2 linked regions of the Sphingobium yanoikuyae genome follow. The protein of the gene in region 2 interacts with the protein of the main gene of each other region in a pairwise test. Links are inferred from orthologs where the notes say so. Each region holds a gene or a part of one and is shown on either strand. Other genes may lie near its edges. The genes, in order: cyoB and U0025_RS22415.

The links.
Region 1: the proteins of U0025_RS22415 (region 2) and cyoB interact in binary tests that used the Escherichia coli proteins (3 or more experiments, as listed by UniProt). The link is inferred for Sphingobium yanoikuyae from one-to-one orthologs.

Annotation. Positions count from the first base shown.
Region 1 is NZ_CP139979.1:2,843,937-2,849,968, reverse strand. Bases 1,085-4,038 are described here. They hold cyoB (cytochrome o ubiquinol oxidase subunit I), read right to left. Parts: upstream 3,585-4,038; coding sequence 1,584-3,584; downstream 1,085-1,583. Other genes in these bases: cyoA (ubiquinol oxidase subunit II), read right to left, coding at 3,590-4,038; cyoC (cytochrome o ubiquinol oxidase subunit III), read right to left, coding at 1,085-1,578. In the rest of the region: U0025_RS13135 (SURF1 family protein), read right to left, coding at 1-545; cyoD (cytochrome o ubiquinol oxidase subunit IV), read right to left, coding at 542-958; more of cyoC, read right to left, coding at 955-1,084; more of cyoA, read right to left, coding at 4,039-4,705; U0025_RS13110 (MFS transporter), read left to right, coding at 4,893-6,032. UniProt on the Escherichia coli protein: Cytochrome bo(3) ubiquinol oxidase is the terminal enzyme in the aerobic respiratory chain of E.coli that predominates when cells are grown at high aeration.
Region 2 is NZ_CP139979.1:4,815,433-4,821,297, forward strand. Bases 1,420-4,206 are described here. They hold U0025_RS22415 (aminotransferase), read right to left. Parts: upstream 3,512-4,206; coding sequence 2,327-3,511; downstream 1,420-2,326. Other genes in these bases: U0025_RS22405 (SDR family NAD(P)-dependent oxidoreductase), read left to right, coding at 1,420-1,739; U0025_RS22410 (hypothetical protein), read left to right, coding at 1,860-2,372; U0025_RS22420 (carbonic anhydrase), read left to right, coding at 3,682-4,206. Outside these bases: U0025_RS22400 (alpha/beta fold hydrolase), read left to right, coding at 1-820; more of U0025_RS22405, read left to right, coding at 954-1,419; more of U0025_RS22420, read left to right, coding at 4,207-4,458; U0025_RS22425 (amidohydrolase family protein), read right to left, coding at 4,463-5,865. UniProt on the Escherichia coli protein: Shows aminotransferase activity with methionine and histidine as substrates, and to a lesser extent also with phenylalanine.

The sequences.
Region 1 (6,032 bases), 2.0 Mb from region 2 along the record:
TCCGCGACCGGCGGGGCGACATGCTGCGCGGCGGCGATCGCGGCGACATCGCGCGAATACCAGCGGCCGGCGGCGGGATCATTGCTGCGCAGGAAACCACCCTTGGGCTCGGTCAGGCGCAGCAGGCCGAGGATCTGGACCGTGTCTTGGGGGCGGCTGTAGCGGGTGCGATTGTCCTGCGGCACGAAGCCGCGATTGACCATCAGGGTGAAGCCGGCGTCGGTCACCAGCGGCGTCATCACCCAGAAACCGGGGCCGCGCACCGTGACGGCCTGGGTCAGCACTGCCTTGTCATGCAGGAAACGGCCCGATGCGGTGACGCGGCGATATTCGTCGTCGCTGGTAATGCTGCGGGGGGCGGGGACGGGCGCAGCATGGATGCGGGCGTCGACCCGTGCGATCAGGTCGCGCTTCCAGGCGAGGCGATAGACTTGCCAGCTGCCGAGCGCGCAAAGACCGGAAAACAGGATGAGGGCGATCAGCGTCAGGCCGATCGTAAAGCCCGGGGAGCGCCGGCGGCGCCCCCCGATCTTCGCGGATGTCACGGCATCTCGCTCATATTGTGCATCGCCGACATGTCGGCGTGCGGCATCATGTTCGCGTTGAGGTGGAACATGACCCACATCGAACCCGACAGCACGATGACGACCAGGACGATGGTCAGCATCATCGCCATGAACGACCAGCCGCCTTCGACGCGGGTGTTCATGTGCAGGAAGTAGATCATGTGGACGATCACCTGCACCGCGGCGAAGGCCATGATGACGATGCCGGTCAGCTGGGGATTGCCTAGCACGCCCGACATCACCAGCCAGAAGGGAATGGCCGTCAGGATCACCGACAGGCCGAAGCCGATCATGTAGCTGCCGAAGCTGCCATGCGATCCTTCTTCATGATGGTCATCGTGATGATCGTGCCCATGTCCGTGGGCGTTGTGGCTATGGACAGCGTCGCTCACCGCAGGACTCCCATCAGATAGACAAAGGTGAAGACGCCGATCCAGATGACGTCGAGGAAGTGCCAGAACATCGACAGGCACATCAGGCGACGCTTGTTGGCCGGGATCAGACCCTTCTTGGCCACCTGCACCATCAGCGTGATCAGCCAGATCGAACCGAAGGTGACGTGCAGGCCGTGGGTCCCGACCAGGGTGAAGAAGGCCGACAGGAAGGCCGAACGCCACGGACCCGCGCCCTCATGGATGAGGTGCGAGAATTCGTAGAGTTCGATGAACAGGAACGCCCCGCCGAACAGGAGGGTGACGAACAGCCAGCCCTGGGTGGCGCTGATCCGGTTCTTTTCCATCGCCAGCATGGCGAAGCCGTAGGTGATCGACGAGAAGAGCAGCATCGCGGTGTTGAGCGCGATGAGCGGCAGGTCGAACAGATCCTTCGGGCCGGGGCCGCCGGCGAAGCTGCCGCCGAGCACGGCATAGGTGGCGAACAGGATGGCGAAGATGAGGCAGTCGCTCATCAGGTACATCCAGAAGCCCAGCATGGTGCTGTGGCCTTCGTGGAGGTGCGGCTCCTCGGGCAAATGATATGCCCGAGGTTCCGTGGTTGCAGTTGCGCTGCTCATGTCAGTCAGACTCCAGCGGCGAGGATTCGCGTGCGCTCTTCCTCGGTGCGCGTCACATCCTCGACGGGGATGTAGAAGTCGCGCTTGTAGTTGAAGGTGTGGCCGATGGCGACCGCGACGATGCCGATGAAGCTGAGGCCTGCGAGCCACCAGATGTACCAGATCAGCGCGAAGCCGCAGAGCGTCGACAGGGCGGCAAGGATGACGCCGGCGCCGGTGCTGCTGGGCATGTGGATCGCCTGATAGCCGGTCAGCGGACGCTGATAGCCATTCTTCTTCATGTCCGCCCAGCTGTCGGCGTCATAGACGACCGGCGTGAAGGCGAAATTATACTCCGGCGGCGGCGAGCTGGTCGCCCACTCCAGGGTACGGCCATCCCACGGATCGCCTTCGACCTTCAGTTCGTCGCGCTTCCAGATGGAGATGGCGAACTGAAGCAGCATCGCACCGATACCGGCCGCGACGATGGCGGCGCCGATCGCGGCGATGACGAAGTAGATCTGCAGCGACGGATCGTCGAACACGCGCATGCGACGCGTCACGCCCATCAGGCCCATGATGTACAGCGGGGTGAAGGCGAGCCAGAAGCCGACCTGCCAGCACCAGAAGCTGACCTTGCCCCAGAACACGTTCAGCTTGAAGCCGAAGGCCTTGGGCCACCAGTAGTTGATCGCCGCGAACAGGCCGAACAGCACGCCGCCGATGATCACGTTATGGAAGTGCGCGATCAGGAACAGCGAGTTGTGCAGCACGAAGTCCGCTGGCGGAACGGCGAGCAGGACGCCGGTCATGCCGCCGACCGTGAAGGTCAGCATGAAGGCGACGGTCCACATCATCGGCAGCTCGAAACGGATCTTGCCGCGATACATGGTGAAGAGCCAGTTGAAGAGCTTCGCACCCGTCGGGATCGAGATGATCATCGTCGTGATGCCGAAGAAGCTGTTGACGCTGGCGCCCGAGCCCATGGTGAAGAAGTGGTGCAGCCACACGAGGTAGGAGAGCACCATGATGCAGCAGGTCGCGTAGACCATCGAGGTGTAGCCGAACAGGCGCTTGCCCGAGAAGGTCGAGGTGACTTCCGAGAAGACGCCGAACAGCGGCAGGATGAGGATGTAGACTTCCGGGTGACCCCAGATCCAGATCAGGTTCACGTACATCATCGGGTTGCCGCCGAAGTCGTTCGTGAAGAAGTTGGTGCCGGCATAGCGGTCGAGCGACAGCAGGACCAAAGTGGCGGTCAGGATCGGGAAGGAGGCGACGATCAGGATGTTCGCGCAGAGCGAGGTCCAGGTGAACACCGGCATCTTCATGAGGGACATGCCCGGCGCGCGCATCTTCACGATGGTCGCGATCAGGTTGATGCCCGACAATGTCGTGCCGACGCCTGCCACCTGCAGGGCCCAGATATAATAGTCGACACCCGTGGCCGGGCTATAGTCGATCCCCGAGAGCGGCGGATAGGCGAGCCAGCCGGTCTGGGCGAATTCGCCCAGGAACAGCGAGGCCATCACCAGCACCGCGCCGCCCGTGGTCATCCAGAACGAGAAATTGTTCAGGAAGGGGAAGCTGACGTCGCGGGCGCCGATCTGCAGCGGGACGATATAGTTCATCAAACCGGTGATGAACGGCATCGCCACGAAGAAGATCATGATCACGCCGTGGGCCGTGAACACCTGGTCATAGTGATGGGCGTTGAGGTAACCCTCGGACCCGTTGAAGGCGAGCGCCTGCTGGAGGCGCATCATGACGGCGTCGGCAAAGCCGCGCAGGAACATGATGAGGCCCAGCACCATGTACATGATGCCGATCTTCTTGTGGTCCACGCTGGTGAACCATTCCTTCCAGAGATAGCCCCAGAGCTTGAAATAGGTCAGCGCCGCAACGACGGCCGCGCCGCCCAGCACCACCGCGCAGAATGTCGCGACGACGATGGGTTCATGCCATGGGAACGCGTCCCATGTCAGACGACCGAAGATCATCTGTGCTGTTGTGAGTGTACCGGTCATGTCTCTTACCGATGCTGCGCGTGCGCGTCAGCGCCGCTGTGAGAGGAGTGATCGGCCGGGGCCTTTTCGGCACCGGGCGCATCGGGGGCGGTTTCCTTGCCCTCGTTGCGATCGGTCTGGTCGATCACATGGCTGTTGGGGAAGTCGTACTGGAGACCTTCGGTCTCCTTGGCCGACTCCTTGCCCGCGCCGCCCATCTGGTTGATGTGCATCAGCTCGCCCATGCAACGCTGGCCGGGCTTGGGGCAGAGATTGACGACCGCGTCGAACAGCTTGGCATCGGCGGTCGAGAAATAGGCGACGGGCGCCTTTTCGCTGGGCTTGGCCAGGTTCAGATAGACATTGCGGTCGAGCGACGCATTGCTGGCCTTCACCTTGGCGACCCAGGCGTCGAAGCCGGCCTGGTCCAGCGCCTTGTAGGCGAAGCGCATGTGGGTGAAGCCCGCGCCCGAATAGTTGGCGGAGAAGCCGGTGCCGGTGACCGACTTGTTGGCGACGGCGTGGAGCTGCGTCTTCATGCCGGGCATCGCATAGATCTGGCCGGCGAGTTCAGGGATGTAGAAGCTGTTCATCACGGTCGAGGCAGTGATGTCGAAACGGACCGGAACATTGGTCGGCAGCGCCATTTCATTGACGGTGGCGATACCCTGTTCGGGATAGATGAAGAGCCATTTCCAGTCGAGCGCCACGACCTGGACGACCAGCGGCTTGACCTTGGGGTCGATCGCGGTCTGCGCGTCGATGCGGTCGAGCGGACGATAGGGGTCCAGCTTGTGGGTGCTCACCCAGGTCAGCGCGCCCAGGCAGATGATGATGAGAAGCGGGGCCGACCAGATCAGCAGCTCCAGCTTGGTGGAATGATCCCAGTCGGGGTCATATTCCTTTTCGACCGCCTTGTTCGCGGCGCGGTAACGCCAGGCGAAATAGACGACCAGTGCCATGACGGGGATGACAATGAGGAGCATCAGCGCGGTCGAGATCAGGATCAGATCGCGCTGCTGCACCGCAATGTCGCCCGACGGGTTCATCACGACCCAGTTGCAGCCCGCCAGCGGCGCCGCAAGGATCGCGGAGGACCAGCGCAGAAGCCGGCTCCAGTTGGGTGAGAGAGGGTGTGACATGGCGCGCGGTTACCGATTCCGCACGCCATGCGATAGTGGGCAATTTGTCCAATTATGTGCGGACGCAAAAAATGTTTCACATGTGGGATACTGCTTAGACTCTGTGGGTTTTCTGTTATGTTGCCATTCTCTGGCCGTCGGGAGACCCAAAACAGGCACCGTCGGCCCAGCCAGGGAGCGGATGCCTATGACTTCACAGGCCATTGCCTTCACCTCCAGTTCGCTTGAGGATGATGCGCGCAAAATCAATGCACGCGACCACAGCATTGCACCGGGAGACATCTCCATTGGTGTGATCATTGGCCGCACCTCCGAATTTTTCGACTTCTTCGTTTACGCCATTGCTTCGGTTATCGTTTTTCCGAACCTGGTCTTTCCCTATGTCGATGCCCTGACGGGCACGCTCTATTCCTTCGCGATCTTCGCCGTCGCCTTCATCACGCGTCCGATCGGGTCGCTGATCTTCATGGCGATCGACCGGCGCTATGGCCGCGGGACCAAATTGACGGCGGCCCTGTTCCTGCTGGGCGGGTCGACCGCGGCGATCGCCTTTATGCCCGGTTATGCGACGATTGGCCACTATGCCGCTGTCGTTCTGGTGATCCTGCGCGCGGCGCAGGGCATTGCGCTGGGCGGGACATGGGATGGCCTGGCGTCGCTGCTGTCGCTCAACGCGCCGCCGCACCAGCGTGGCTGGTATGCGATGGTGCCGCAGCTCGGCGCGCCGCTGGCGCTGCTGGTGGCGAGCGGCCTGTTCGCCTTCTTCCTGCTGACGCTGTCGGAAGCGGACTTCCTCGACTGGGGCTGGCGCTATCCCTTCTTCGTCGCCTTCGCGATCAACGTCGTGGCGCTGTTCGCCCGGCTGCGCATCGTGGTGACGCATGAGTTCGAGCGTTTGTTCGAGCAGAAGGATCTGGTGCCGTCGCAGGTGCTGCCGACGGTCAAGGCGGAAGGGCGCAACATCATCATCGGTGCGTTCGCGCCGCTGGCGAGCTTTGCCCTGTTCCATATGGTCACGGTGTTTCCGCTCAGCTGGGTGGTGCTGTTCACCGATCAGCCGATCGATCGCTTCCTGGTGATCGAGATGATCGGCGCATCGGTCGGCCTGCTGGCGATCGTGGTGTCGGGCTTCATCGCCGACCAGATCGGTCGTCGCTCGCTGCTCGGCTGGTCGGCCCTGGGCATCGCGATCTTCGCGGTGGTGGCGCCGCTGCTGCTCAATGGCGGGGATCTGGGCGAGGTCGCCTTCATGATCCTGGGCTTCATGCTGCTGGGCCTGGCCTTTGGCCAGTCGTCGGGCGTGGTCGCCTCCAACTTCGCGACCGAG
Region 2 (5,865 bases):
CGTTACCACGCAGGACGGCACCCGCATCTTCTACAAGGATTGGGGGCCGCGCGACGGCCAGCCGATCATCTTCTCCCATGGCTGGCCGCTCAGCGCTGACGCCTGGGACGCACAGATGGTCTATTTCGCCAATCAGGGTTTCCGCACCATCGCCCATGACCGCCGCAGCCATGGCCGGTCGGACCAGGTGTGGGACAATAATAATATGGACCAGTATGCCGACGATCTGGCCGATCTGATCGCGGCGCTGGATCTGTCCGACATCATCCTGGTCGGCCATTCGACCGGCGGCGGCGAAGTCACCCGCTACATCGGCCGCCATGGCACCAGCCGGGTTGCCAAGCTGGCGCTGATCGGCGCGGTCCCGCCGCTGATGCTGAAGACCGAAGCCAATCCCGGCGGTCTGCCGATCGACGTGTTCGACGGCATTCGCAAGGGCACGTTCGACAATCGCAGCCAGTTCTTCAGGGATCTGACCATCCCCTTCTACGGCTATAACCGGGACGGCGCGGTCATCTCCGAAGGCATTGTGCAAGAATTCTGGCGGCAGGGGATGATGGGCGGCCTCAAGGGGCAACTCGACTCGATCCGCGCCTTTTCCGAAAGCGATTTCCATGCCGACCTGGCGAAGGTCGATGTGCCCACGCTGGTCCTGCATGGCGACGACGACCAGATCGTGCCGATCGGCGCGGCGGCCCTCTCCACCATCAAGATCGTTACGGATGCGGTGCTGATCGTGTATGAAGGCGCCGACCATGGGCTGACGCAGACTCACCAGGACCGGTTCAACGCCGACCTGCTCGATTTCATCAACGGCTGACACAAATACCGTTCGCCCTGAGCGAAGTCGAAGGGTTCCACCGAGCGGAGCGAGGTGCCTTCGCTTCGCTCAGGCAAGGGCTTCGACTTCGCTCAGCCCGAACGGGAAAATAGTCTTTCAAAGGAGACATCCCATGACCCAAGACACTATCCTCATCACCGGCGCGTCGGACGGTATCGGCGCCGTCTATGCCGATCGCTTTGCCAGGCGCGGCGCCAATCTGATCCTGGTCGCCCGCCGCGCCGAGAAACTGGAAGCGCTGGCCGCTCGCCTGCGCGCCGACGGTGGCGTCAGCGTGGAAGTGATCGCCGCCGACTTGTCACAAGCCGATGATCTGGCGCGAGTCGAAGCGCGGCTGCGTGACGATGACGCGATCACCGGCCTGGTCAACAATGCCGGCATCGCCGGGGAGCAGGCCTTTGTCGAGACCGACCCGGCCTATCTCACCGGCCTGATCGACCTCAACATCCTCGCGGTGACGCGGCTGTCCCGCGCTATTGCGCCGCGGCTGGCGGCCAGGGGCGCGGGCACGCTGATCAATATCACGTCGGTCACCGCGCTGATGCCGGACGGCTTCACTGCCGTCTATCCCGCGACCAAGGCCTATGTGCTGGCCTTTACCGAGGCGCTGCAGGTCGAACTGGGCGGCAAGGGCGTGAAGGTGCAGGCGGTGCTGCCCGGCATCACCCGCACAGCCATCTGGGCGGCGGAGCAGATGGCCGGCCTGCCGCCGCACATGGTGATGGATGTCGAGGTGATGGTCGACGCGGCACTGGCCGGGCTCGACATGGGCGAGGCGATCACCATCCCTGCCTTGCCGGATAATGCCGATCTCGACGCCTATCTCGCCGCGCGGGCTGCGCTTCGGCCCAACCTGTCGCTCAAGGATGCGGCGCCCCGGTATCGGGTGACCGCCTGACCTCTTTCGTCATTCCCGCGAAGGCGGGAATCCATCTCCTGACCTTGCGTCTGGATTCATCGTTGGGAGATGGACCCCCGCTTTCGCGGGGGTGACGGGAATTTTCCAGGGAGAAGCATCATGATCCTCGGTCTTTCCATTCCCGCCTTCATCGCCCTGCATGTCGCGATCAGCCTGATCGGCATCGTCAGCGGCCTTGTCGCCCTGCCGGCCATGGCGAAGGGGCATATCCTGCCCAAAATGCAGGGCCTGTTCCTGGTGACGACCCTGCTCACCAGCCTGACCGGCTTCCTCTTTCCCTTTCGCGGCTTCACCCCGGCGATCGGCGTCGGTATCCTCTCGACGCTGGTGCTGATTATCGCCTTCGCCGCCTTTTACGGCCTTGGCCTGCGCGGCCGGGCACGGGGCGTCTATGCGGTGACCGCGACCATCGCCCTGTGGCTCAACCTGTTCGTGGCTGTCGTACAGGGCTTCCTCAAGGTGCCGGCGCTCAACCGGCTGGCGCCGACCGGCACGGAGCTGCCCTTCCTGGCGGCGCAGGCGCTGCTGCTGATCCTCATGCTGATCCTGGGCGCGGCGATCCTGCGTCAGTCCAGGCTGGCGCGGAAGGCGGCGAGCCGCTCGATCGCCTGATCCAGCGTCGCGTCCGACTTGGAGAAGCAGAGGCGGACCAGATGGGTGACCGGATCGTCGGGGTAGAAGGCGGAGATCGGGATCGCCGCCACCCCGGCTTCGTCGATGATCCGGTTGCAGAAGGTCACATCGTCCATCGTAATGCCCGACGCGGGCAGGTCGATCGACAGGAACCAGGTGGCGCCGCTCGGTTGCACGACATAGCCCGCCTGACTGAGACCCGCCGCCAGCCGATCGCGCGACGCCTGATAGGCGGCGCGCTGATCGTTCAGCCAATCTTCGGGCCAGCCCAGCCCCTGCGCCACCGCCCATTGCAGGTTGGGCGGGGTGGTGAAGGTCAGAAACTGGTGGGCGCGGGCGAGCAGGGTGGCGATCGGCGGCGCGGCGCACATCCAGCCGACCTTCCAGCCGGTGACGGAGAAGATTTTGCCGGCAGACCCGATCTTGACCGTGCGCTCGCGCATGCCGGGAAAGCCGATCAGTGGACGATGCGGCAGCCCGTCATAGACGGTCTCCTCCCAGACTTCGTCGCACAGCGCGATCAGGTCATGGGTGGTGCAGAGGTCGGCCAGCAGCGCCAGTTCCGCCTCACGCAGCACGATGCCGGTGGGGTTCACCGGATTGTTCATCAGCAGGATGCGGGTCCGGGGCGTGATCGCCGCCTCCAGCGCGTCGCGGGTGACGCGCCAGTCCGGCGGCATCAGCTTCACCACCCTGGCCACGCCGCCGACCCGTTCGACCAGCGGCAGATAGGCGTCATAGAGCGGCGCCAGCATCAGCACTTCGTCGCCGGGCCTCACCAGCGCAAGCAGGCTGGCGGCGATCGCCTCGGTCGCGCCGGAGGTGACGATGATGTCCTGCGGGCTGAGGTCCAGTCCCTGACGCCGGGCATAATGATCGGCCAGCGCGGTGCGCAGTTCGATCAGGCCGGGCATCGGCGGATATTGGCTGGAGCGGGTCAGCAGCGCATCCGCCGCCGCCTGCAGCACATCCTGTGGTCCCGGCCCTTCGGGAAAGCCCTGCCCCAGATTGATCGCGCCGGTCTCCCGCGCGCGCGCCGACATATGCTCGAAGATGGTGGTCGGCATGTCGCGATAGACGGGATGGCCAAGTCGGGTGTCGGGCAAGCGGGGCTCCATCGGATCGGCGGCGGTGGCGCAGGTCTAGAGCCTGATCGTTTGAGGTGGAAGCGCCATGCGCTTCTACCGATGACGTGAATCAGGCTCTGCTTCTTGATCCCGGTCTTTCCATTGCCTCGCGCAAACCGGTCCGGCATCATGGCGCCTCCTCATCACAGGGAGACAGACCCATGTGTTCGGACGTCGATGGCATGCATGACCAGCCGCACGGGACGCAGGAGGAGGATGGCGCCGCGCCCTCCCGCCGCGCCTTTCTGACAGCGATGACGATGGCGGGTGGGGTGGCCATGGCCGCCTTGCCGGCCGCACCCGCAATGGCGGCGCCCCCGGCCGACGGCCCGGATGCGTCGATGACGCCGGACGCCGCCCTGGCCGAGATCATGGCCGGCAATGCCCGCTTCGTCGCCGGCAAGCCGACCGCCCATCTGCAGGACCTGTCGATCATCAAGGCGCGCGCGGCCGAGGGGCAATGGCCCGTGGTCGGCGTCCTGTCCTGCGCCGACTCGCGCGTGCCGGTGGAGATGGTGTTCGACGAATATATCGGCCGGCTGTTCGTCACCCGCATCGCCGGCAACATCACCACGCCCGAAATCGTCGCCAGCCTGGAATATGGCGTGGCGGTGCTGGGGCTGAAGGCGCTGGTCGTCATGGGCCACAGCAATTGCGGCGCGGTGAAGGCGGCGATCGACAATCCCGAGGTGCCGGGCCAGATCAGCGCGCTCTTCCCCGCGATCCTGCCCGCCCTCTATCTCGCCCGCAGCAAGGATGCGGCCATCGTCACCCGCACCAATGCGCTGGTGCAGGCGGCGACGCTGGTCAACGCCTCACCGGTGATCGAGGAAAAGGTGAAGGCGGGCACGCTGAAGGTGGTCGCCGCCGTCTATGACGTGGCGACCGGCAAGGTCGACATGCTGCCGGTGCCGGCCGACATGCTGATGCGCGGCTGATCCGTCAGGGCCGGGTCGCCGCCGCATTCCAGGCGGCGACCTTCGCCTTCGTCTCTGCCAGCAGCGCGTCGAGCCGGGCGCGGTCCTGCAGCGTGCCGCGCAGGATCACCGCGTCGATCGCTTTTGTGGCGTGGATATCCTCCAGCGGATTGGCGGTCAGCAGGACCATATCCGCCTGCTTGCCTTCCGCCACCGCGCCATAGCGGTCGAGCAGGCCGAACCAGGCCGGGCCGGCACGGGTGGCGCTGGCCAGCGCCTGGGCCGGGGTCAGGCCGCGATCGACATAGAGCGCCAGTTCCTGGTGCAGGGCAAAGCCGGGATAGTCGAAGCTGTTGAGGAAGCCCGCATCGGTGCCGGCCATGATGGTGACGCCGGCCTGCTGCAACAGCGGCAGGATCGCGGCATTATGCTCGTAGATGGCGTGACGCTGGGCGATCTGATCGGGCGTGGCCTTTGCCGCGCGCTCGATCCGCCAGTCATAGGTCTTGCGCAGGCGCGGGCCGATATAGGCCAGTTCGGGATCGGCGCTGTGATCATTCTGGTCGAGATAGGCGACGGTGCGCGAGATGCTGAGCGTCGGCGTCACGAACACGCCGCGCGCCGCCATGTCGCGATAGGCGGCCATGGCGGTGGCTTCGTCAAAGCCGGCGTCCAGTTGCGCGCTCGCCTGTGCCCGGTCGATCCTGCCGGCGGCGAAATCGGCGGTGATCCGCGCCTCATCCTTCACGCCCGCCTTGTGCGCATAGTCGATATGCTCGATCGAGCTGATCCCGGCCTCGATCGCCTGGCCGACGGTCAGCGCCATCGGAATATGCCCCGATGCGCGCAGCCCGGCGCCGCGCGCCTTGCGCACGGCATAGAGGAACAGATCGGGCTTAAGGGTGCTGTCGGTGATCTTGACGAAATTGACGTTCAGTTCTTTCAGCTTGGCGATCGCCTGGTCGACATCGGCCTCCGACCCGGTTTCCAGCGTGCCCTTCCACACCGGCTTGATCCCCTCGATCTTGGGGCCGGAACTCAGCAGGGTCGGGCCAAACAGCCGCCCGTCGGCAATCTCGCCGCGCCAGCGCAGCACATCATAGGGCAGGTCGCCCGACGCATCGCGCACGGTGGTGATGCCGTTGGCGATATAGAGCGGCAGCAGCGCCTTATTCTCTTCGATCAGCTCCGGTCCGCCGCCGAAATGGACATGCATGTCCCACAGGCCGGGGATCAGATAGCGGCCCCTGGCCTCGACATTCTTGCCCGCGCGCCAGGCGGCGGCGATCGTGGCGTCGTTGCCGACCGCGACGATCCGGTCGCCCCTGGTCGCGACCGCCTGGTCGGGGACCAGCCGGCCATGCTCGACATCGACCAGCGTCGCATGGCGGATCAGCAGGTCGGCGCGGGCCGGCGCGGTCTTTGCCG